Regions from separate parts of the Pseudomonas sp. 3B-A001-10F genome, predicted to be linked through region 3. Evidence: predicted binding sites of a transcription regulator. Region 3 holds the regulator's gene; each other region holds the start of a gene.

Region 1 (5,928 bases), on a different contig from region 3:
TGATTTCACCGCACTGTTTGCACCTAATGTGAATTCCTATCAGCGCCTGTGCCATCCGTACGCATCACCGAACAACGCCTGCTGGTCGCACGACAACCGGGCGGCCGGCCTGCGAATTCCGGCCAGTTCGCCGGTTGCCCGTCGGGTGGAAAACCGTTTGCCGGGCGCCGATGCGAATCCGTATCTGGCGATCGCCGCCAGTCTGGCTGCCGGTTTGCACGGGATCGAGAATGAGCTGGAACCGAGCGAAGCGATTCAGGGCGAGTTCGCGGTGCCGGACAATCTTGCGCTGCCGTGTACCTTGCACGCCGCGCTCGAACGTCTGAAACGTAGCCAATTGGCGAGGGAACTGTTCGGACCGGAGTTCATCGAAGGCTACATCGCTTCGAAGACCATGGAGTTGACCAGCTTCTTTGATGAAATCACTCCCTGGGAACGACGTGTTCTAGCAGCCCAGGCCTGACGTACCGCCGCCATCGGGCTATCGTTCTGGTAGCCCGATATTTACTGCAAGGAGCCGCTCGGAACGCCGATGCGCCAAATCTGGAAATCCTTTCGAGCACTGTATTTCGCCTCGCTGATGATGTTGATCGGCTCGGGCCTTCTATCCACTTATCTGGCATTGCGTCTGGCCGCTGACAATGTCGACGGCCTCTGGGTCGGCGCGCTGATGGCGGCCAACTATTTCGGTCTGGTGCTGGGCGGCAAGATCGGTCACCGACTGATTGCCCGGGTCGGGCACATCCGTGCTTATTCAGCCTGTGCCGGGATCGTCGGGGCGGCGGTGCTTGGCCACGGTCTGGTCGATTGGCTGCCGGCGTGGCTGGTGCTGCGGACCATCGTCGGTCTGGGCATGATGTGCCAATACATGGTGATCGAGAGCTGGCTCAACGAACAGGCGGACGCCAATCAGCGTGGCCTGGTGTTCAGCGGCTACATGATCGCTTCGTACCTGGGCCTGGTCCTCGGCCAACTGATTCTGGTCATGCACCCGGGCCTGGGGCTGGAACTGCTGATGCTGGTCGCGCTGTGTTTCGCCCTGTGTCTGGTGCCCGTGGCATTGACGCGGCGGATTCACCCGGCGCCACTGCATCCGGCGCCGATGGAGCCACGCTTCTTTATCAAGCGCGTACCGCAGTCGTTGAGTACGGTGCTGGGTGCCGGTTTGATCATCGGCTCGTTTTACGGTCTGGCACCGCTGTACGCCTCGCAACAAGGGCTATCAACCGAGCAGGTTGGTCTGTTCATGGGTAGCTGCATCTTTGCCGGTTTACTGGTGCAGTGGCCGTTGGGCTGGTTGTCCGATCGTTATGACCGTGCGCTGTTGATTCGCTGCTTTGCCGGGTTTCTGGCGGTGGCGGCGTTGCCGTTGGCCGTGCTGCCGCAGGTTCCGCTGGAGGTGTTGTTCGGGGTTGGTTTCCTGTGCTCGCTGGTGCAGTTCTGTCTGTACCCACTGGCGGTGGCATTCTCCAATGACCATGTGGAAGGTGATCGCCGCGTGTCGCTGACGGCGATGCTGCTGGTGACTTATGGTGTCGGCGCGAGCATCGGGCCGTTGCTGGCAGGTGTGTTGATGAAGCTGTTCGGCAGTCAGAGCCTGTATGCGTTCTTCAGCTTCTTCGCGCTGGTGCTGGTATGGCGGATACGGCCGAAAGCCGTGACCAATCTGCATCAGGTCGACGATGCGCCGCTGCATCACGTGGCCATGCCGGACAGCATGTCCAGCTCACCGCTGGTGGCGGCCCTTGATCCTCGGGTAGATGAGCAGGTGGTGCAGGAGCAGATGGTGCAAGACCCTGTGCAGGCGCCGGCAAGTCCCGAGCCTGAAGCTGATACTCCGTCAGAGCCTGCGGCAGAAGTCGAACCGGATACCGATAAACCCGCGCCTGATCTCAGTGGCGGTAGACCCTGAACTGAACAAAAACACCGCGCATAAAAAAAGGGCAGTCCCGCCAAGGACTGCCCTTTTTATTGGCCGCAACGAATCAGAGATCGTCTTTGTCGAAACGGCGTGCTTCACGTTGCAACTGATACACGAAACGCTCAACGTTGCGCGCAGCCTGGCCACTGATGTTGTGGAAACGCAGACCGGCAAAGGTGATGTTGAGTTTTTCTTCGAAATGCAGATAGCGCAATTCGACGGAGATCGGCTGGTTGCCGAACAGCGGCGGGGCGATCAAGCGGTCATAAACCTGGCCCAATTGCAGGCGGTCGGTGATATCACCTTCGAAACGCAGCTTGCAGCCGGTCGCGGAGATATCCAGCAGTTTGCCGTTGATTGGCGCCTTGAGTTTTTCACCGCCCAGTTCAACGCTGACCAGATCGGTCAGTTTCAGTGCTGCGCGGAAGGCATTGCGGCGCTGGTGGTAAACCACTTCAGTCGGCAGTGCGCCGGTGTAGAAACGATCACCCTCGGATTCTTCGATATTCAGCGTGCCGGTGCATTCCCAGGCGATGCGCACGCCTTCATGAAAACCTTCAACCTTGAATGGCTCACCGGCCTGCAGGAAGCGTTCGCCATCACGCGGGATCATCTCGTCCAGTGCGATCGTAGCGCTGTCGCGGTCGACTTTGATCAGATAGCTCTGGAAGCGCTGGCTGCGCTCATGAAAGGTGATGATCAGCGGATCGTGGCTTTCTTGCAGCTGGCGCAGGTTGCTGGAGATTTCCAGTGGCGTGGTAAGCACCTTAGGGGGCTGCGGAGCATCATCCGCGCTGAGGGCGTTGGACACGGTTTATCAATCTCCAGACAAAATATGACGACTAGCCAGCATTTTGCCAGCATGTTTCGCGGGTTGATAGAGCTGGCGCATCAACGGCTCATGCCTGGCTGAGCGGACGCGGTGTGGCGGGTTTGGCAAATGTACCGCTGGCGTTATACAGCGCCGGCGCTTCACCGCCGGTGAGGATCTTCAGCTGATTGGCCGTGGCGGCCTGCTGGATCTGGATCGACTGGCCATTCTTGAGGTTGGCCGCCTGGCATTGAGCAATCAGATCGGTCAGGGCATCGCCCTGGCTCAGCAACTGCTCGCCAATGCTCGACTGGCCAGCCAGTTGCTCCAGACCGCTGCGGTCTGTCGGCAAGTTGAGGCTGGCGAGGATTTCGCTGCGTTTGCGGCCATGCTGTTCAAGCAGAATGATCAATGCCTGTTTATGCGCCAGAATTTCTTCCAGCAAGGGCATGTCGCGACCGTGCAACGCGAGGGATTCGGTTTGCAGCAACTCCAGCAATTGTTGAGCTGGAGCAAAGTCGTCGTTGATCAATTGCAATAAATTAGTGTCGTGCATGGCTGGCCTTGGGTTTTAAGCGTCCAAAAGCCTGGCGCCGGCAAAAGCCTAGCGCTGGGCTTCGAAGTTGAGCAGTTTGCTGGCTACACGGTTGCTGTCGACTTTATAGCTGCCATCGGCAATCGCGGCTTTCAACTCGGCCACACGGGCTTTGTCGACAGCAGGTTGATCGCGCAGCTTGTCAGTGACCTTCTGCAACTGTTGAGCCTCATTGCTGAGGTGTACCGATTCCCCGCTTTTTGCGGTACTGGCCGGTTCGGCCTGGGTATTCAGCGGCGCGGAGGTACCGGTTTCGGCGGTTTCCTTGGCGCTGCTGGTACGTGTACTGCCCGTAAGTGACGAGGAGCTGTTCAAACGGCTGAAATCGATGACCATGATAAAAACCTCTGGGAATTTGGACGCTTGCCATGTTTTCGGCCATCCCCTGGAAAACTTTAGGCACATTTACAATGAGCCTTGCATGCGCCGGCGCGTGTCCTGCTGCGGCACAGTTTAGGGAACAGCCGGGGGCAGCGCCAGTTTTCTACATCGCCACTTCCACTTGGCCGGGCGCGGTGACTTGCGCCTTGATGACCCGTTGCGAGTTGAGGTTTTTCACCCGGATCTGTTCTTTCAAACCACCATTGGCCAGCGCTTCACCGGGCATGCGCACGGCGAGCGTGCCGCTGCGCGCAGTAATGACCACTTGATCACCCTTGCGAATGACTTCCGCCTGTTCCAGATGGACCAGGGTAATGACCTGATCGGCTACCGTTGGTCGGGTTAATTTCTGCCCGATCGCTTCGTCTACCGAGGTCAGAAAGCCTTGGTTGATCGTGCTCACGTCGCGTTCACGCAGGGTCACGTCCTGTGGTTCGATGATCCCTGCACGTTTCAGCGGTCGGGTGGTTGTCACAATCTCGCGAAACAGGCGGACTTGAGCGGGCACGAACACAGTCCAGGGCGAGGCGCCCTCACAGCGGACCTTCACGGTAACCCGGCCCAGCGGACGTGCCGGACTCTCCAAAGTCGCTGTCAATTCCTTGTCGCACATAGGCATGCGCATACGAGGGTCGAGCTGGTTTACTTCGATCTCGTAGCGGCCTTCCGTTTGACTGGTGGCCAGATAGTCTTCTACGGTGAACTCAAGAAAGCCCTGAGTGACGCCGATAAGCATGTCAGGCAAGGTAACCGCATCAGCAATGGCAGGGCTGCCAGCGAAAAAGCAGCAGACGGCGGACATCGCGCAAAGGCTTTTGCGAGCGCGGGAGGTCAGGTGTCGGAAAAATGTCGTTTGAGCGTTCATACGAGTTAAAAAGCAAGCGCCGTGCCGTTTAGCAATGAATGTGCGTCGCAACAACACTTGGCGTTGGTGTAGGAGTCTGGGCATGGCTGGTGTAATGGATTCGGTGAACCAGCGCACGCAACTGGTGGGGCAGAATCGCCTGGAGCTGTTGTTGTTCCGTCTCGACGGTCAGCAGCTCTACGGAATCAACGTGTTCAAGGTGCGGGAAGTGTTGCAGTGCCCGTCGCTGACGTTGATGCCCAAGTCCAGTCCTGTCGTGTGCGGGGTGGCAAATATTCGGGGGGCGACCATTCCGATCCTTGATCTGGCAATGGCCACCGGTTCCGGAGCGTTGAAGGACAAGAACAACCCGTTCGTGATCATCACGGAGTACAACACCAAGACCCAGGGTTTCCTGGTCCGCTCGGTGGAGCGCATCGTCAACATGAACTGGGAAGAGATTCATCCACCGCCCAAGGGCACGGGGCGCGATCACTACCTGACGGCTGTGACTCGGGTGGACAATCAGTTAGTCGAAATCATCGACGTCGAGAAAGTGCTGGCGGAAGTTGCGCCGACACCGGAAGCGATTTCGGTGGGCGTGGTCGATGTCGAGACCCAGACCAAGGCACTGTCATTGCGTGTCTTGACGGTCGATGACTCGTCGGTGGCGCGCAAGCAGGTCACGCGTTGTCTGCAGACAATCGGGGTCGAAGTGGTGGCGCTGAACGACGGCAAACAGGCGCTGGATTACCTGCGCAAGCTGGTCGATGAGGGCAAGAAGCCGGAAGAAGAGTTCCTGATGATGATTTCCGACATCGAGATGCCGGAGATGGACGGGTACACCCTGACGGCGGAAATCCGCGGCGACGCACGCATGCAAAAGCTTCATATCATCCTGCATACTTCGTTGTCGGGGGTATTCAATCAGGCGATGGTCAAGAAAGTCGGTGCAGATGACTTTTTGGCCAAATTCCGTCCTGATGACCTCGCATCCCGGGTAGTCGACCGGATCAAAGCAGCAGATATCAGCTAGGAGCGTTTTGCTCCTGGCGGTCAACACGATTTAAGAGGCGGCATCATTGTCTACGGGTAATTTGGATTTCGAACAGTTCCGGGTCTTCCTGGAAAAAGCCTGTGGCATTCTGCTCGGTGAAAACAAGCAGTACCTGGTCTCGAGCCGTCTCAACAAACTGATGGAGCAGCAAGGCATCAAATCCCTGGGTGAGCTGGTTCAGCGCATCCAGACCCAGCCGCGCAGCGGTTTGCGCGAGCAGGTAGTTGATGCCATGACGACCAACGAAACCCTGTGGTTTCGTGACACCTATCCGTTTGAAGTCTTGAAGAACAAGGTGCTGCCTGAAGCGATCAAGGCC
Region 2 (5,928 bases), on a different contig from region 3:
TGCCACTGCCTTGACGTTGGTCTGCTGCATTTGATCGCCAGCCGCCTGGTTGACGTTGAAGTTGCCGCGATAATGGACGCCGGAGTCTTGAATATTGGCGTTGTTCACTGAAACGGGATCAGCAGCCATAACTGTGGTGCAACCGAGCAGGGCGAGCAGAAGGAGTGAGCGATTCATCTCATTGGCCTCCGGCCATGCGGGTCAGGGGGGCAAGGCCGGAACTCATGGCGCGGTTGATCGTGCCGGAAATCGCACCACCGGAACCGCCGCCGTGTCCTGCGCTCATGCCGGGCATGCCGTTGGGATTGGTGACGGTATTGAGGCCTGGCAGGTTGCTGCCGGCCTGGACATTGTTGACGGTGCGGAACGCGCTGCCGCTGGCGACACCGGCGAAGTCGCCATCGCTCAATTCGGTGCTGTTCATGGTGGAGTTGATGCGTGCGGACGGGTTGGCATTGACGGTGGTCGGGTAGGGGTCTTTGCCACCATTGCGACCGATAGGAATAGGCTGAACATCGCGGTTGAGGACGATGACGCCGTTGCCTTCCGCCTGCACGTTGAAGCTGATCAGCGTACTGGCTGCTGATCCGATCAGCAGAAGGCAGGTCAAACCTTTTTGGATATTCCCCACGGCTGCAATTCCTTCTTCAGTGGGCTGGCCCGAGTCAGCGTTGTGAAGGAGAGAGCGAAAGCTGTGCCGCTTTTTAAAAGTTTTTGAATTTCAATGAGTTGGCAAATAAACGCGCGCAGCTGAAACACAAGCTGTTTCAGCGTTGAAACACCCACGGCCGCGCCGAGCTGTCTATTGGCTGAGCAAAGCTCTGGAACAAGGGTTTGCGACGATGTGTTTCAACCACGTAACAACTCGGATGACAAAGCCATGAACAGCGCTGAAACGGGCACTCTGCACGTCAACGAGTGTTTCAGAATCGGACACTTTGTCCCCAAGACAGGGGAAAGTGCCGGGGAAGGTGACCCGTCGACCGGGTCATTCGACCAGTAATTGCTCGACGGCGGCAAAGGCCTGCACTTGGCGCTCGGCCCAATTGCCCTGGATGACCTGAAAGTGCTGGTGGTGGTTATCCAGCCAGTTCTGCGTGGCCTGGTAAAACACCAGACGCTCGTCCAGATCCGGTTGGCAGCGCTGACCGTCATCGGTCCAGTCGATCTGTTCCGGGGACAAAAGAAGGTGCAGGTCGTAATGCCGTGCCAACAGCTCGGTTTCCAGCCAGTCCGGACAGTCAGCAAACAGCGTCTGGCTCCACAGCATGTTGCTCAGCAGATGGGTGTCGAGAATCAGCAGTGACGGCTGTTGCGCCCGAGCCTCATCCTCCCATTGCAACTGGCCCCGAGCGATATCAGGGATGTCGGCCAGGCATGTATCGCGGGGATTGAGTTCGATAAACCGACGCACGTATTCATCCACCCGCAAGCCGCCAAAGCGTTGTTGCAGGCCCGCCGCCAGCCAGCTCTTGCCAGTGGATTCGGGGCCGGTCAGGACCACGACCTTCATGGGCGCAACGCCGGGTCGGCGCGCCATTCGCGATAGCCTTGCACCGCCAGCAGGGTGAATAGCCCGTACAGCGCAGCGGTCAGGTACAGCCCCTTATAGATGAACAAGCCGACAAAGATCACATCCAGCACAAACCACAGTGCCCAGCATTGCAGGCGTTTCTGTGCCATCCACAGTTGCGCCACCAGGCTGAAACCGGTCAGCGCGGCATCGAGCCACGGTTGCGCGGCGTCGGTCCAATGCGCCATGGCCGCGCCGAGCAAGACACTGCCGACCGCGCCAACGCTGAGGCCGAGCAACAGAGTGCGGCGATCGAGGCGAGTGACCTCGCGGCCGTCATGCATCGTCCCGGCGCGGGTCCATTGCCACCAGCCATAGACTTGCAGCGCGGCGTAGATCACTTGCAGCAACATGTCCGAATACAGCTTCACTTCAAAGAAGATCCAGCTATAGAGCAGCACCATGACCAGACCGATCGGCCAGCACCACGGATTCTGTTTGACCGTCAGCCACACGGCGATCACCCCGAGGGCGGCGGCAAACAGTTCAAGCCCGGACATGGGGGTTCCTTGGGGGAGTGAAAGAAGGGGGCGGATTGTACTGCATTGGGCTAGGTACTGATGATCGCTGTAGATCAAAAGCCCCTCACCCTAACCCTCCCGAAACGTCGGACCGCCCGTAGGGAGAGGGGACTGACCGAATTGGATGTTCGAGATACGCCGACCTGATCTTTCTGCGTTGAATCCATAATCGACTCGATTTTTCAGGTCGACGTATAGCTTGAGACACCTCGGTCGACCCCCTCTCCTCGGGGAGAGGGCCGGGGTGAGGGGGGGGCTCACTACAGTTACACGGGTCAGACGCGGAACTGGCGCAGGAGGGCGTTGAGTTGTTCGCTCAACTGGCCAAGCTTCAGGCTGGCCGCACTCGACTGTTCGGCAGCGATCGCCGTGCTATGCGAGAGGCCGGCCGCCTGAGTGACGTTCTGATTAATGTCCTCGACCACATGCGCCTGCTGCAACGTGGCACTGGCAATCGACGCGTTCAGGCCATTGAGATTACGCAGTGCCTGGCCAATCGCATTCAGACTCGCACCGGCCAACCCGGCTTGTTCGATGGTCAGTTGCGACGCCTTGCTGCTGTCGCCGATCACTTTCACAGCGGCTTCGGAATGGTTCTGCAGACGCTCGATCATCGACTGGATTTCCGCCGTCGACTTCTGCGTACGTTGCGCCAACAAGCGTACTTCATCCGCCACCACGGCAAACCCGCGACCTTGCTCACCGGCCCGCGCCGCTTCAATCGCGGCATTAAGCGCGAGCAGGTTGGTCTGTTCGGCAATCGAGCGAATCACTTCCAGCACGCTGCCGATCTGCGTACTTTCGGCGGCGAGGGTGCGGATCACCTCCACCGCTTGATCGATAGTGCCGGACAGTTTGTCGATCTGCTGCAAGCTGCCATCGATGTTGATCTGGCCCTGTTGCGCCTGCGCTTCGGCATCGCGCATTTCGGCGGCGGCGTGCTCGGCGTTCTTCGCCACGTCCTGCACGCCATAGGTCACCTCGTTGATCGCGGTGGCCACCAGTTCCATCTGCTGCGATTGCTGCTGGCTGCGTTGCTGCGCTTGCGAGGCGTCGTTGCCCAGTTCGCTGGACGACTGGCCCAGTGCACTGGCCGACACCTGCAGATCACCGATGACCCGGCGCAGCTTGGCGGTGAAGGCGTTGAAGTGATGCGCCAGCTCAGTGACTTCATCTTTACCGTGAGTATCGAGGCTGCGGGTCAGGTCGCTTTCACCGCTGGCGATGTTGGCCATGGCATTCACGGTTTCCTGCAGCGGGCGGACGATGCTGCGCGCGATGAGGATCACCAGCAGCGCCATGATCACGGCAATCGCCAGGCCGATGACCGTAGCCTTGATCACTTGGCCCTGGAATTCCGCCTGAACGTCGTCGACGTAAACCCCGGAGCCGAGCACCCAGCCCCACGGTTCGAACAGTTTGACGTAGGAGGTCTTGGCCACCGGCTCACTGGCGCCGGGTTTCGGCCAACGGTAGTCGACCATGCCGGCGCCTTTGGACCTGGCGATGGCGACCATTTCGTTGAACACCGCAAAACCGTCCGGATCGCGGATCGCCGAGAGGTTCTGGCCTTCGAGTTTCGGGTTGGTCGGGTGCATGACCATCACGGGCGTGAGGTCGTTGATCCAGAAGTAATCGCTCTGGTCGTAACGCAGGCCGCGAATTGCCGTCAGCGCCTGTTTCTGTGCAGCCTCTTTGCTCAGGGTGCCGGCGGTTTCGAGGTCGTGGTAATAGGTCAGCAGGCCGCTGGCGGTCTGCACGACGTGCTGGGTTTTCTGGGCTTTGGCATCGTAGAGATCGTCGTGGATCTGCTTGAGCATCAACACGCCCAAGGTCAGCAACATGACCACCGCCACAATCAAGATGAGCCACAAGCGTCGGCTGATCGACACACTGCGCAAGCTGTTCATAACGCTGTCACTCCGGATTCTTTTTCTTGTAATAAACGACCGCCAGCATCCAACCACGATTTCGTGAGCGGGCATACGCGACCCAAGTCGTATAACGCGGCAGCGCTAATAAGGCTTGTCTGTTAGGATTTCGGCCCCGCGCGTGAAAACCTGAATCCAAATTGATATTTCACGGAATTTTGACCGTTTCGTGTGGATCCTGTGCGTGCGGAATCGGTACAGCCATAAACAGCTACGCTGATCGCAGTGAACGCTAGAAAAATACTATCGGAGCATGCCGGCGCGCATCGCTCTTTGGGGGGATTGATGGATCTTTGGACGGCCTTGCAGGCACTGATACTAGGAGTTGTAGAAGGGCTGACGGAGTTTTTGCCCATTTCCAGTACCGGACACCAGATCATTGTTGCCGACTTGCTCGATTTCGGCGGCGAACGGGCCATGGCGTTCAATATCATCATCCAGCTCGGCGCGATCCTCGCGGTGGTCTGGGAGTTTCGCCGCAAGATTTTCGATGTGGTCATCGGTTTGCCGACGCAGCCCAGTGCCCGTCGTTTCACCGCTAACCTGCTGATCGCGTTTCTGCCCGCCGTGGTGCTGGGCGTAATCTTTGCCGACCTGATCCACGAATACCTGTTCAATCCGATTACCGTTGCGACCGCGTTGGTGGTGGGCGGCATCATCATGTTGTGGGCGGAAAAGCGTCAGCATGCAGTGCACGCCGAAACAGTCGACGAGATCACCTGGAAAGATGCCTTGAAGGTTGGTTTCGCTCAGTGTCTGGCGATGATTCCCGGCACTTCGCGTTCCGGCTCGACGATCATTGGCGGGTTGTTGTTCGGCCTGTCGCGCAAGACTGCCACCGAGTTTTCCTTCTTCCTCGCGATGCCGACCATGGTCGGTGCGGCGGTCTACTCAGGCTATAAGTATCGCCATCTGTTTGTGCCGGCGGACTTCCCGGTGTTTGCCATCGGCTTTGTCACCGCGTTCATCTTCGCCATGATCGCCGTGCGCGGTTTGCTCAAGTTTATTGCCAGCCACAGCTATGCGGCATTTGCCTGGTATCGGATCGTATTTGGTCTGGTCATTCTGGCGACGTGGCAGTTTGGCTGGATTGATTGGGCGGCGGCCAAGCCATGAGTGATTCCCGCGCACGCCGGCCCGAAGGGCGACCTTCGGGCGGCAACAACATCCAGCATATGAAGCTGAAACTGCTGGTTCTGCTGATCGTCTGCGCGTTGCCGCTGTTCGGCTCGGTGTCGATGTGGTTGCGTGGGATTTCGTTAGTGCCGCTGACGGCTTACGGTGTTGTGAGCGTGTTGGCGTTCTTCATGTACTGGGCAGACAAGCGCAAGGCGCGCGCCGATGCCTGGCGCACACCGGAGAACATCCTTCATGCCGTGGAACTGGCGGGCGGTTGGCCGGGTGCATTGATCGCCCAGCAGGTGTTCCGGCACAAGACGCGCAAGGTGTCGTTTCAGATTCTATTCTGGGTGATTGTCGTGTTGCACCAAGTGTTCTGGATCGACCAGCTGTTTCTCGGCTCGAACTTGCTGACGCTGTTCTGAATACACCGCAATTCCCTATGTAGGAGCTGCCGAAGGCTGCGATCTTTTTGATCTTGCTTTTAAAAGATCAAAGTCAAAAGATCGCAGCCTTCGGCAGCTCCTACACAGGGGGATCGGGTTTACAGCAATAATCCGATTTGGGTCTTTTTCGGCAACTTGCCCACCACCAGTTGATGCGAGCGCTGCAACAACCCGCGCAATTCCTCGGCGCCCAACGGGTAGGGCGGGTGCATGATGATCCACTGCGCCCGGGCCAGATAGGGCGCCGGATGAATGCCGGGACGGTCGCAATGGCCAAGAAACAAATCCTTGTCGACCTTGAACGCCAGCGAATCCCCACGCAGCCCCTGCAAGGCAAA
Region 3 (5,928 bases):
TCTGGTCTTGGCAACCACCAGCCAGAAACAGGTTCTAACCGCCGCTTATCACAGTTACAAGCGTTGCGGGCTTGCCGGCTGCATCCTGACTAAACTGGATGAAACGGCCAGCCTTGGCGAAGTGTTGAGCCTGGCGATCAGTCATGAATTGCCGGTCGCGTACCTGACCGATGGCCCACGGATTCCGGATGATTTGCATCTGCCGCGCCGTCATCAACTGGTCAGCCGCGCCGTCAGCGTGCAAATGCAGGAAGAACCCAGCGAAGAAGCCATGGCTGACATGTTCGCTGATATCTATCACAGCCCGACCAAGCAGGTAGGCTGAGGTATTCATGAACAGTTTTTGTACCTACATCGATGGTCTGCCATGCATTGTTCCGGTTGTGAACGCGCAGCCAGTAATGTGGCCTCCGTCTATGCAAGACAAGGTAAAGAAATAACATGGGCAGCATGCATCCCGTACAGGTGATCGCGGTGACCGGCGGCAAAGGTGGCGTCGGCAAGACTAACGTGTCAGTGAACTTGTCGCTGGCGCTGGCAGAGCTTGGCCGTCGGGTCATGCTGCTGGACGCCGACCTGGGTCTGGCGAACGTTGACGTATTGTTGGGGCTGACCCCTAAACGCACGCTGGCCGACGTCATCGAAGGCCGGTGCGAGCTGCGCGACGTGCTGTTGCAAGGCCCCGGTGGCATTCGCATCGTGCCGGCGGCGTCCGGCACCCAGAGCATGGTGCACCTGAGCCCGGCGCAACATGCCGGCCTGATTCAGGCGTTCAGCGACATCGGCGACAATCTCGATGTACTGGTGATCGATACCGCTGCGGGTATTGGTGACTCGGTAGTCAGTTTTGTTCGCGCCGCGCAAGAAGTGTTGCTGGTGGTCTGCGATGAGCCGACCTCGATCACTGACGCCTACGCGCTGATCAAACTGCTCAACCGCGATTACGGCATGAACCGCTTCCGCGTCCTCGCCAACATGGCGCAGAGCCCGCAGGAAGGGCGCAACCTGTTCGCCAAGTTGACCAAGGTCACGGATCGCTTCCTTGACGTGGCCCTACAATACGTCGGCGCCGTGCCTTACGACGAAAGCGTGCGTAAAGCGGTGCAGAAGCAGCGCGCGGTGTACGAAGCCTTTCCGCGTTCCAAGTGCGCGCTGGCGTTCAAGGCGATCGCGCAGAAGGTCGACACCTGGCCGCTGCCCGCCAACCCGCGTGGCCACCTTGAGTTTTTCGTCGAGCGCCTCGTGCAGCAAACGGCAGGGCCCGTGCTATGACCGCAAGCGGTATGAACTACTACAAGAAGTCGGCACGTGACGCGCAGTACGAGTTGATCGAGCGTTACGCGCCACTGGTCAAACGCATTGCCTACCACTTGCTGGCGCGCTTGCCGGCGAGTGTGCAGGTCGAAGACCTGATCCAGGCCGGGATGATCGGCCTGCTTGAAGTCTCGACCAAATACGACGCCAGCAAAGGCGCCAGTTTCGAAACGTACGCGGGCATACGAATCCGCGGCGCGATGCTCGACGAAGTGCGCAAAGGGGACTGGGCGCCACGCTCGGTTCACCGCAATACCCGTATGGTCAGCGACGCGATTCGCTCAATTGAAGCTAAAACCGGCCGTGATGCTAAAGATCACGAGGTTGCGGCCGAACTCCAATTGAGTCTCGACGATTACTACGGGATTTTGAATGACACCTTGGGCAGTCGCCTGTTCAGTTTCGACGACCTGTTGCAGGACGGCGAACACGAAGGGCTGCACGAGGATGGCGCGAGTGCTCATATGGAGCCGTCACGCGATCTGGAAGATGAACGTTTCCAGGCAGCGTTGGCGGACGCGATTGCCAATTTGCCGGAGCGTGAGCGACTGGTGTTGGCGCTGTACTACGACGAAGAGCTGAACCTCAAGGAGATCGGTGAAGTCCTTGGCGTCAGTGAATCGCGGGTCAGCCAGTTACACAGCCAGTGCGCGGCCCGTTTGCGGGGGCGTTTGGGGGAGTGGCGAGCGCGCTGAAGGCAGTGTGGGGACACTGCGAACGAGGCTGGTGCGGTGATGAACGGCACCGGTCTTGCTCTGTTGTGCTCCAGACAGTCTTCGAGTGCTGCGCCGATTGATTGAAGTGGCGCGTCCAGGTGCTGGGCGCGTTTAAGACTGCTTGGAGGTCGAATTGAACAAAGACATGAAAATCCTCATCGTTGATGACTTCTCAACGATGCGGCGGATCATCAAGAACCTGCTGCGTGATCTTGGGTTCACCAACACCGTCGAGGCTGACGATGGCGTGACTGCCATTCCAGTGCTCAACAGCGGAAGCATCGACTTTCTGGTAACGGACTGGAACATGCCGGGCATGACCGGTATCGACCTGCTGCGCCATGTGCGTGCCGATGAAAAACTCAAGCACCTGCCAGTGCTGATGGTGACTGCAGAAGCCAAGCGCGAGCAGATCATTGAAGCCGCTCAGGCTGGTGTAAACGGCTACGTAGTCAAACCTTTCACGGCTCAGGCGTTGAAAGACAAAATCGAGAAGATTTTCGAACGCATCGGCTGATGAACGCGCGGGGGAGCTATGGAGCATAACGAATCTTCACAGGGCGATTTCGAGTCGACCCTGAAAAAACACGCGGTCGAACTGGTCGAAAGCCTTGAAAAAGGCAGGTTCGGCGACGCTGTGCAACTGATCCATGAGCTCAATCAGACCCGTGACCGTGGCCTGTACCAGGAAGTCGGCAAGCTCACACGTGAACTGCACAGTGCGATCGTCAACTTCCAGATCGATCCGAACATGCCGCAGGCCGAGGAAGTGTCGCAAATCACCGACGCCACCGAACGCCTGGGCTATGTGGTCAAGCTGACAGAAGCCGCGGCCAACCGCACCATGGATCTGGTGGAAAGCGCCACGCCGGTGGTCAACAGTCTGGCTGATGAAGCGCAGACCTTGAGCGCCGATTGGGGTCGCTTCATGCGTCGCGAGGTCGGGGCTGAAGAGTTCCGCGAGCTGGCGCGCCGGGTCGACGGTTTTCTGTCACGCAGCAGCACGGACAACCGTGCGGTGTCGAGCAATCTCAACGACATCCTGCTGGCCCAGGATTACCAGGACCTGACCGGTCAGGTGATCAAGCGTGTGACCCAACTGGTCACCGAAGTCGAAAGCAATTTGCTCAAACTCGTGCTCATGGCCAGTCAGGTCGACCGCTTTGCGGGCATCGAACATGACCGCGCCGCGATGCTTGCAGAAAAAGATCCACAAAAACATCTCTCGCAGGGTGAAGGTCCGCAGATTCATGCCGATAAACGAGAAGACGTTGTGTCCGGTCAGGACGATGTGGACGATTTGTTATCCAGCCTCGGATTCTAGAGTTGTGGAATTTTAGGTTTTTTGGGTTTTTAGACCTGTAGGAGCACCCCATTAATGAGCTTCGGCGCCGATGAAGAGATCCTTCAGGATTTCCTGGTTGAGGCCGGCGAGATTCTTGAGCAACTGTCCGAACAACTGGTCGAGCTGGAAAGCCGTCCGGATGACGCAGATCTGCTCAACGCAATTTTTCGCGGTTTCCACACTGTAAAAGGGGGCGCCGGCTTCCTTCAGCTCAACGAGCTGGTGGAGTGCTGTCACATCGCCGAAAACGTGTTCGACATCCTGCGCAAGGGTGAGCGTCGCGTTGATGCAGAACTGATGGACGTTGTCCTCGAAGCACTGGACGCGGTGAACAGCATGTTCAGCGAAGTCCGTGAGCGTGCACCGATCACCGCCGCTACCCCGGAACTGCTGGCCGCCCTGGCGCGTCTGGCCGAACCGCAATCGGCGGATGCCGCCCCGGCATCGCCGGTAGCCGAGATGATCGAAGACCTGGTCGTCGAAGGCGACGCGTCGGGCGACATCACCGATAACGAATTTGAACAACTGCTGGACTCGCTGAACGCCGTCAAGGCTGAAGCTGAAGCCCCGGCCGCTGTTGCACCTGCGCAAACGGCCGCTGAAGCCGCGAGCGACGAAATCACTGACGCCGAGTTCGAGTCGTTGCTCGATCAGTTGCATGGCAAAGGCCAGTTCGCGGCGGATGCCGTGGCACCGACCGCAGCGGCTCCAGCAGCCCCGGCGGCGGGCGACAGCTCGGATATCACCGACGACGAATTCGAAGCCCTGCTCGATCAACTGCATGGCAAGGGCAACTTTGCCGTTGAAGCACTGGAATCGGCGATCGCCTCGGCACCGGCTGCCGGCAGCGATCTGATCAGCGATCACGAGTTCGAATCGCTGCTCGACGAATTGCACGGCAAAGGCAAGTTCACTGACGTTGGCGCCGCGACTGCCGGCGCTGCTTCCACGGTGGCTGCGCCGGCCGCCAAGGCTGCGGCCGCTCCGGCTGCAGCACCGAAGGCAGCTCCCAAGCCTGAGCCGAAAGCCGAAGCGCCGAAACCGGCTGCCGCTGCTGCACCGGCTCCGGCCCGTGCTGCCGCCGCACCGCCGCCAGAAAAACCGGCGAGCGAAGCGGAAACCACGGTACGGGTTGATACCGCGCGTCTCGACGAAATCATGAACATGGTCGGCGAGCTGGTGCTGGTGCGTAACCGTCTGGTGCGCCTGGGCCTCAACAGCGGCGACGAAGCCATGTCCAAGGCCGTGTCGAACCTCGACGTGGTCACGGCTGACTTGCAGACCGCGGTGATGAAGACGCGGATGCAGCCGATCAAGAAGGTCTTCGGGCGCTTCCCGCGTCTGGTTCGCGACTTGGCTCGTCAGCTGAAGAAAGAGATCAACCTGGAACTGGTGGGCGAAGAAACCGACCTCGACAAAAACCTTGTCGAGGCCCTGGCCGACCCGCTGGTCCACTTGGTGCGCAACGCGGTCGACCACGGCATCGAGTCGCCGGAAGAGCGCGAGGCATCGGGCAAGGCCCGTGGCGGTCGTGTTGTTCTGGCCGCCGAGCAGGAAGGCGACCACATCCTGTTGTCGATTTCCGATGACGGCAAAGGCATGGACCCGAACGTCCTGCGCGCCATCGCGGTAAAGCGCGGCGTGATGGACAAGGACGCAGCCGATCGCCTGAGCGATACCGAGTGCTACAACCTGATCTTCGCCCCGGGTTTCTCGACCAAGACCGAGATCTCCGACGTGTCCGGCCGCGGTGTCGGCATGGACGTGGTGAAGACCAAGATTTCCCAGCTCAACGGTTCGATCAACATTTACTCGACCAAGGGCCAGGGCTCGAAGATCGTCATCAAGGTACCGCTGACCCTCGCGATCATGCCAACCCTGATGGTCATGCTCGGCAATCAGGCGTTTGCGTTCCCGCTGGTCAACGTCAACGAAATCTTCCACCTCGACTTGTCGACCACCAACGTCGTCGACGGTCAGGAAGTGGTGATCGTGCGGGACAAGGCGCTGCCGTTGTTCTACCTCAAGCGCTGGCTGGTCAGCTCCGCCGCTCACGAAGAGCAGCGTGAAGGCCACGTGGTGATCCTTTCGGTGGGCACCCAGCGGATCGGCTTCGTCGTCGATCAACTGGTCGGTCAGGAAGAAGTGGTCATCAAGCCATTGGGCAAAATGCTCCAGGGCACTCCGGGCATGTCCGGCGCCACCATTACCGGTGACGGCCGCATCGCGCTGATTCTCGATGTTCCAAGCATGCTCAAGCGTTACGCCGCACGGCGTATTTGAATCCGGGGCGGCGGGGCGACAACGTCCCGCTGCACCTAATGGAGTGTTTATGGCAGTCAAAGTCCTGGTGGTGGACGATTCGGGTTTTTTCCGCCGCCGCGTCTCGGAAATTCTTTCTGCGGATCCGAGCATTCAGGTGGTCGGCACTGCAACCAACGGTAAAGAGGCGATTGATCAGGCCCTGGCACTCAAGCCGGACGTGATCACCATGGACTACGAGATGCCGATGATGGACGGCATCACGGCAGTGCGGCACATCATGCAGCGCTG
Region 4 (5,928 bases), on a different contig from region 3:
TTCTCGAATGCCACGCTGCACTGGATTCTCGCCGCAAGCTTTACGGCCACGGCGCTGTGGACACTGGTTCCGGACAAAATGGATGACGATGAAACCAGCACCGCACGCAAGTTCGGGCCGTTCCTGACCACGCTGATTGCGTTCTTCCTGGCGGAAATGGGCGACAAGACTCAGGTCGCGACGGTGATGCTCGCCGCGCAATATCCGGATCTGTGGCTGGTGATTATCGGTACCACGGCAGGCATGCTGATTGCCAACGTGCCGGTGGTGCTCGCAGGTAACTTCGCCGCAGACAAACTGCCGCTGACCTTGATCCGTCGCCTCGCGGCTTCGGCATTCATGATTCTGGCGATTGTTGCGGTGTACAAGGCGATGCAGAGCAGTGGCTGGGTTTAATCCTCAGTGAAGGATCGTTCCCACGCTCTGCGTGGGAACGATCACTGACTCAGGATTTAGGAGCCTTTTCGTACAACGGCATGACCTTCGGAATTGCCGCCTGCAACGAGGCAATCCGGCTGGTCGAAGCCGGGTGAGTGCTCATGAACTCCGGCGGCGAACCTTCCGACGCCTTGCTCATTTTGTTCCACAGCGTGATCGCGGCGTTCGGGTTGTACCCGGCGCGTGCGGCCAGTTCCAGACCAATCAGGTCGGCTTCGTTTTCGTTGGCGCGGCTGTTCGGCAGGGTCATCCCGTAGTTGGCCACGGTATCAGCCAGCGCCAGACTGTCCTGCCCCAGGCCGAGCAACGCACCCGCGCCCTGTTTGGCCATTTCAATCCCGTACGCCTTGGACATCGCTTCACGACCGTGCTCGCGCAAGGCGTGGGCAATTTCATGGCCCATGACCGCGGCGATTTCATCGTCGGTGAGTTTCAGACTGTCGATCAGCCCGGTGTAGAAAATGATCTTGCCGCCAGGCCCGCAGTTGGCGTTGAGCTCATCGCTCTTGATCAGATTGACTTCCCACTGCCATTGCGCAGCATCCGGACGGAAGTTCGGCGCCTGGGCGATCAGACGGTTGGCAATCGCCTGAACCCGCTTGGCCTCGGGACTGGTCTTGTCCAGCACACCTTTGCTGGACGCCTCGCCGACGGTCTTCTGATACGACTGCGCATACATCTGGTCGACCTCTTGCGAGGACAGCATGCTGAACATGTACTGCTTGCGCTCCACACCCACGGCACCGCCGCTGGTGGTGTTGACCGACTGACAACCGGCCAGCAACAGCGCTGCGCTCAGTGCACTTACAACCAATGTCTTGTTCATTCAAAAGCTCCCTGAAAACCTGCGCGTATCCTAGGCGGGTAATTGTATCGACGCCAGATACAACGGACGTGTTGCAGCGACTTTCAGACGTTTCCCACCATGGCTGTCGTAAAAAATTCACAGCAACGGCAAAGCCTCTGCCACTGCGTCGCGCACCGATCCATTTGCGACATCGGCTTTCAATTGCCACTGCCCGCGCTCATGGCCCAATGCCGCCTGCCGATACATCAGCGCAGACGTCCTCTTGCGTGCGGAGCTCCCATGAAGTTCAAGTCGATCCAGTTTTCCGTCGCCGCCCTGGCCGGCGCCATCGTCCTCAGCGTGGTCGCCGCGCTGGTGCTGTATGCGCTGTTTTCCGGCGCGCGCACGCAAGAGATGGTGCAACAGCGCACCCAGGCGCAGTTCGAGCAAGTCATCGAACAGCGCCTGACCTCGCTGGCGCAAACCCAGGTCAGCCAGATCCAGCGCGAGCTCGAAGCGCCGCTGCTGATTGCCGGCGGCCTGGTGCGAGTCAACGCCCTGCTCGGCACGCCGGGCGCCGATGGCCAGCCACGCCTGAGCGTCAGCCGCGAGCAACTGATCAGCCTGATCAAAGAAAACGTCGAAAAGAACACGAAAATTCTCGGCACCTACATCGGCTGGGAAAAAAACGCCCTCGATCACAACGACGCGGCCTATATCGGCACCAGCGTGGTCGGGATCGATGCCGCCAACGGGCGCTTCCTGCCGTGGTGGTTCCGCAACGATGACGGCACCCTCGGCCTGGACAAACTGGTCGACGTCGACGACCAGAAAACCCTGTCCACCGGCGTGCGCGCCAGCGAGTACTACTTGTGCTCGAAGGAAACGAAGAAAGCCTGCGTGATCGATCCGGCGCCGTACAAGGTCGGCGACAAGATCGTCATGCTCGCCTCCTTTATCGAGCCGATCATGCTTAACGGCGCCTTCCAGGGCATTGTCGGCGCCGACCTGTCGGTGAACTTCATTCAGGAAATGCTCCTCGGCGCCAACCAGAAGCTGTACAGCGGCGCCGGGCAAATGGCCCTGATCGGCGGCAACGGCCGGATCGTTGCGTACACCCAAGACCCGAGCAAATTCGGCGAAAAAGTCAGCGATATCCTCGACGCTGAGCAGACCGCCAACATGGCCAACCTCAAACGCGGCGAAGTGACTTACTCGGTCAACAAGGACAAGGGTCGCATCGAACTGTACCTGCCATTCGGCATCGGCCAGACCGACGCACGCTGGACATTGATGCTGCAATTGCCACTCAACGCGGTGATGGCTGATCTGCAAAAACTACAGGCCGATCTGGATGCTCAGCGCAAATCCGACACCTTCGGCATGGCCATGGTCGGTCTGCTGATCGCCGGCCTCGGTCTGCTGGTGATCTGGCTGGTCGGCCACGGCATCGCCAGACCGCTGAAGCAAATGGTCGCCATGCTCAATGACATCGCTCAAGGTGAAGGTGATCTGACCCGACGTTTGAGCAGCGATCGCAGTGATGAACTGGGTTTGATCGCCAAGGGCTTCAATACCTTTTTGGCCAAGTTGCAGGCGATGATCACGCAGGTGGTGACGTCGGTGCAGAGCGTCAGCGATTCCTCGGAACACACCGCTGACATTGCCATTCGCACCAACATCGGCATTCAAAAACAAATGGCCGAGATCGATCAGGTCGCCACGGCGGTGCAGGAAATGACCGCCACCGCGCAGGATGTCGCGCGGAACGCGACGCAGGCGGCACAAGCGGCCAGTCATGCCGACCAGGCCGCCAGCCAGGGCATGCAGATTGTCCGCGATACGTCCAATTCGATTGGCGTATTGGCAGTGGAAATCGGCAAAGCGGTGGATGTGGTACAGACCCTGGCCAAGGACAGCGAGAACATCAACGCCATTCTCACCGCCATTCGCGGCATCGCCGAGCAGACCAACCTGCTGGCCCTGAACGCGGCGATCGAGGCGGCGCGTGCCGGTGAACAGGGTCGTGGGTTTGCCGTGGTGGCCGACGAGGTGCGCAATCTGGCGCAGAAAACCCAGAAAGCCACTGAAGAAATCCAGAGCATGATCCAGCAACTGCAACAAGGCACCCGCGATGTCGTGCGGGTCATGGAAGACAGCCAGAACCGCACCGATGAAAGCGTGCAGCATGCGGCGAAAGCGGCTGAGGCGCTGGAAACGATCACCCAGGCGGTTTCGGTGATCAACGACATGAACACGCAGATTGCCAGTGCGGCGGAAGAGCAGAGTGCGGTGGCCGATGACATCAACCGCAATGTGATCAACATCGGGCAAGTGGCCAATGAAGTGGCGGGGGGCGCGGATGAGTCGAGTTCGGCGAGTGCCGATTTGACCAAACTGGCGGAGCAGCAGCGGCGGTTGATCAATCAGTTCAAGGTCTGAAAAGCGAAAAGCCCCTCACCCCAGCCCTCTCCCGGAGGGAGAGGGGGCCGACCGAGTTGTCTCCCGTCATACATCGACCTGAAAAATCGTGGCGATTATGGATTCGGTGAAAAGCTTTCAAGTCGGTGTGTTTCGTCAATATCCCGCGGTCAGTCCCCTCTCCCTCTGGGAGAGGGCTAGGGTGAGGGGCTTTTGATCTGCAGGCTTTAGCCCGGGGTCAAACACTCCGGCCCGTTGAGCTTCGGATCATTGATCAGATTCGCCAACACCCGCTCACGCAGCGCCGCCGGTTCACTGGCCAGCAACCCCTGCAACACATGCAACGGCGTCTCGGGATCGAGCCACGCCGCCTGCCCCGCCTCATCGAGAATCAACGGCCGGCGCTGACTCGACGCCGGCTGAGTAATTACCGCCGTACTCAACCACACCTGTTCCTGCACCGGATAAGCCTCCCAGATCGCCGCGAAAAACAGTGAAGAACCCTCCCCCGGCGTCAGCCAGAACGGCCGCTTGCGCTGGGTCCCGCGCCATTCGTAAAAACCATTCGCCGGTAGCAGGCAACGACGCTGGCGCAGCGCCTCACGAAACATCGGCTGCTCAGCCACGGTTTCCGCCCGGGCATGTGCCGGGGTTTTCGACAGATCGGTCAGCCACGGCGGCGTTAATCCCCAACGGGCGCGGGCCAGGCTGCGCTGGCCATCTTCACTGGCACGCAGCATCAGCACCGAATCATTGGGGGAAATGTTCCACTGCGCCTGCTGATCGGCGGGAAAACCAGGCAGGGCCGCGAAATCGCGGTTCCAGCGAAACAGGGCATAACGTCCACACATGGGGCAACACGACTCTGAAGTAATACGAAGCTCAGCCTAACAGACCAGCGTCCCGGGGAAGCTCTCCGGTTCATCGCCGGGCAGCGGCAGCGCGGCATTGTACGCGGTGATCAGCTCACGGGCGTATTCGGCCTGATCGTTATCCACAGATAAGCCCAACAGACCGAAGATCGGCAGCTCGCCCGTTCCACCGAGCAAATCGCGGCCAATCAAATGCGCCTCGATGCCTTCGCTGGCGAGCATGCCCTTGAGCATTTCACCTTCCATCAGATTTTCCGGCTCGTAGATTCGCTGCATGGGCGCCCCTTATTCGTTCTCACTGAAAACTTCCAGAAACCAGTCCTCTCCATGGACCTGCAATACGAACGTTATTGGCCGACAACACACCTGACAGTCCTCGATATAGGTCTGATCGCCGGCGGACAAGTCCACCGACGTCTCAACAAGCTCCCCACAATAAGGACATTCGTATTCAGCGGTTTCCAGCATCGCGGTCTCCCAAGTGACTTGTGCGTATAATCGCCGGTCTATTTGCAGGGCTATTTTTGTCTGGCTACTTTTTCAGACCGTGCCCCGCGGGTTTTCGATCAAAACCTTTACTTACCCTAGCCGTTTCCAACAAGAGAGCATGATGGGCGAATTCGATGCCATCCGACCTTACGACGACAGCGAAGTACCTGTGGTACTGGCAAGACTGCTCGGCGACAAGGCGTTTCTAGATATCCTCACCCACTTCCGCTTCCCGCGTTTTGCCGGTGCCTTCGGCTGGATGCTCAAACCACTTATAGCCCATCGGCTACGTCGTGAGTTCGCCGACGTAACTTCGGTGGCGACGTTGCAGGACAAGGTCGAGTCCTACGTCGACCACACCATCGAGCGCGCCACCGATGGCGTGACCTACACCGGTGTCGAGCAATTCAAGTCCGGCAGCGCCTATCTGTTCATCGCCAACCACCGCGATATCGTCATGGACCCGGCCTTCGTCAACTACGCCGTGTACCACGCCGGCCTGCCGACGCCGCGCATCGCGATCGGCGACAACCTGCTGCAGAAGCCGTTTGTCAGCGATCTGATGCGTCTGAACAAGAGCTTCATCGTCCACCGTTCGATCACCGGCCGTCGCGAGAAAATGGCTGCTTATCAGTTGCTGTCGGCGTACATCAACCACTCGATCCGCAACGATTGCGCGTCGATCTGGATCGCTCAGGCTGAAGGCCGGGCGAAGGACGGCGACGACCGCACCGAGTCGGCGATCCTCAAGATGTTCCACATGAGCCGCAAGGACGAGCCGTTCGGCGAAGTCATCCGCTCGCTGAACGTTACCCCGGTGTCGATCAGCTACGAATATGACCCGTGCGACCAGGCCAAGGCTCGCGAGTTGTACATCCGCGCCACCACCGGCACTTACGCGAAAGCGCCGGGCGAAGATGA

The links. Region 3 encodes FliA, which starts transcription of late flagellar genes. Its sites were predicted from a motif close to CTAAAGTTTNNNNNNNNNNNGCCGNTAA; they were not measured.
Region 1: the regulator FliA is predicted to act here: its motif matches at 3,699-3,726, upstream of flgM (flagellar biosynthesis anti-sigma factor FlgM).
Region 2: the regulator FliA is predicted to act here: its motif matches at 4,132-4,159, upstream of AC0ZWN_RS26760 (methyl-accepting chemotaxis protein).
Region 4: the regulator FliA is predicted to act here: its motif matches at 1,463-1,490, upstream of AC0ZWN_RS27580 (methyl-accepting chemotaxis protein).

What each region holds. Positions count from the first base shown of each region.
Region 1 covers NZ_JBQYFW010000002.1:359,125-365,052, reverse strand. The annotation lists gene AC0ZWN_RS04085 (glutamine synthetase family protein) at 1-463, shown strand, start outside; gene AC0ZWN_RS04080 (MFS transporter) at 533-1,912, shown strand; gene AC0ZWN_RS04075 (flagellar brake protein) at 1,986-2,732, opposite strand; gene AC0ZWN_RS04070 (flagella synthesis protein FlgN) at 2,821-3,288, opposite strand; gene flgM (flagellar biosynthesis anti-sigma factor FlgM) at 3,337-3,663, opposite strand; gene flgA (flagellar basal body P-ring formation chaperone FlgA) at 3,812-4,573, opposite strand; gene AC0ZWN_RS04055 (chemotaxis protein CheV) at 4,656-5,588, shown strand; gene cheR (protein-glutamate O-methyltransferase CheR) at 5,635-5,928, shown strand, end outside.
Region 2 covers NZ_JBQYFW010000045.1:28,889-34,816, reverse strand. The annotation lists gene AC0ZWN_RS26780 (adhesin) at 1-177, opposite strand, end outside; gene AC0ZWN_RS26775 (hypothetical protein) at 179-631, opposite strand; gene AC0ZWN_RS26770 (AAA family ATPase) at 989-1,513, opposite strand; gene pnuC (nicotinamide riboside transporter PnuC) at 1,510-2,073, opposite strand; gene AC0ZWN_RS26760 (methyl-accepting chemotaxis protein) at 2,370-4,004, opposite strand; gene AC0ZWN_RS26755 (undecaprenyl-diphosphate phosphatase) at 4,311-5,141, shown strand; gene AC0ZWN_RS26750 (DUF1294 domain-containing protein) at 5,138-5,569, shown strand; gene AC0ZWN_RS26745 (MmcQ/YjbR family DNA-binding protein) at 5,689-5,928, opposite strand, start outside.
Region 3 covers NZ_JBQYFW010000037.1:50,976-56,903, forward strand. The annotation lists gene flhF (flagellar biosynthesis protein FlhF) at 1-325, shown strand, start outside; gene fleN (flagellar synthesis regulator FleN) at 442-1,272, shown strand; gene fliA (RNA polymerase sigma factor FliA) at 1,269-2,009, shown strand; gene AC0ZWN_RS25000 (chemotaxis response regulator CheY) at 2,176-2,547, shown strand; gene AC0ZWN_RS25005 (protein phosphatase CheZ) at 2,566-3,354, shown strand; gene AC0ZWN_RS25010 (chemotaxis protein CheA) at 3,409-5,658, shown strand; gene AC0ZWN_RS25015 (protein-glutamate methylesterase/protein-glutamine glutaminase) at 5,708-5,928, shown strand, end outside.
Region 4 covers NZ_JBQYFW010000050.1:25,255-31,182, forward strand. The annotation lists gene AC0ZWN_RS27570 (TMEM165/GDT1 family protein) at 1-396, shown strand, start outside; gene AC0ZWN_RS27575 (M48 family metallopeptidase) at 446-1,264, opposite strand; gene AC0ZWN_RS27580 (methyl-accepting chemotaxis protein) at 1,526-3,667, shown strand; gene AC0ZWN_RS27585 (SOS response-associated peptidase) at 3,874-4,497, opposite strand; gene AC0ZWN_RS27590 (putative signal transducing protein) at 4,534-4,794, opposite strand; gene AC0ZWN_RS27595 (CPXCG motif-containing cysteine-rich protein) at 4,804-4,986, opposite strand; gene AC0ZWN_RS27600 (1-acyl-sn-glycerol-3-phosphate acyltransferase) at 5,129-5,928, shown strand, end outside.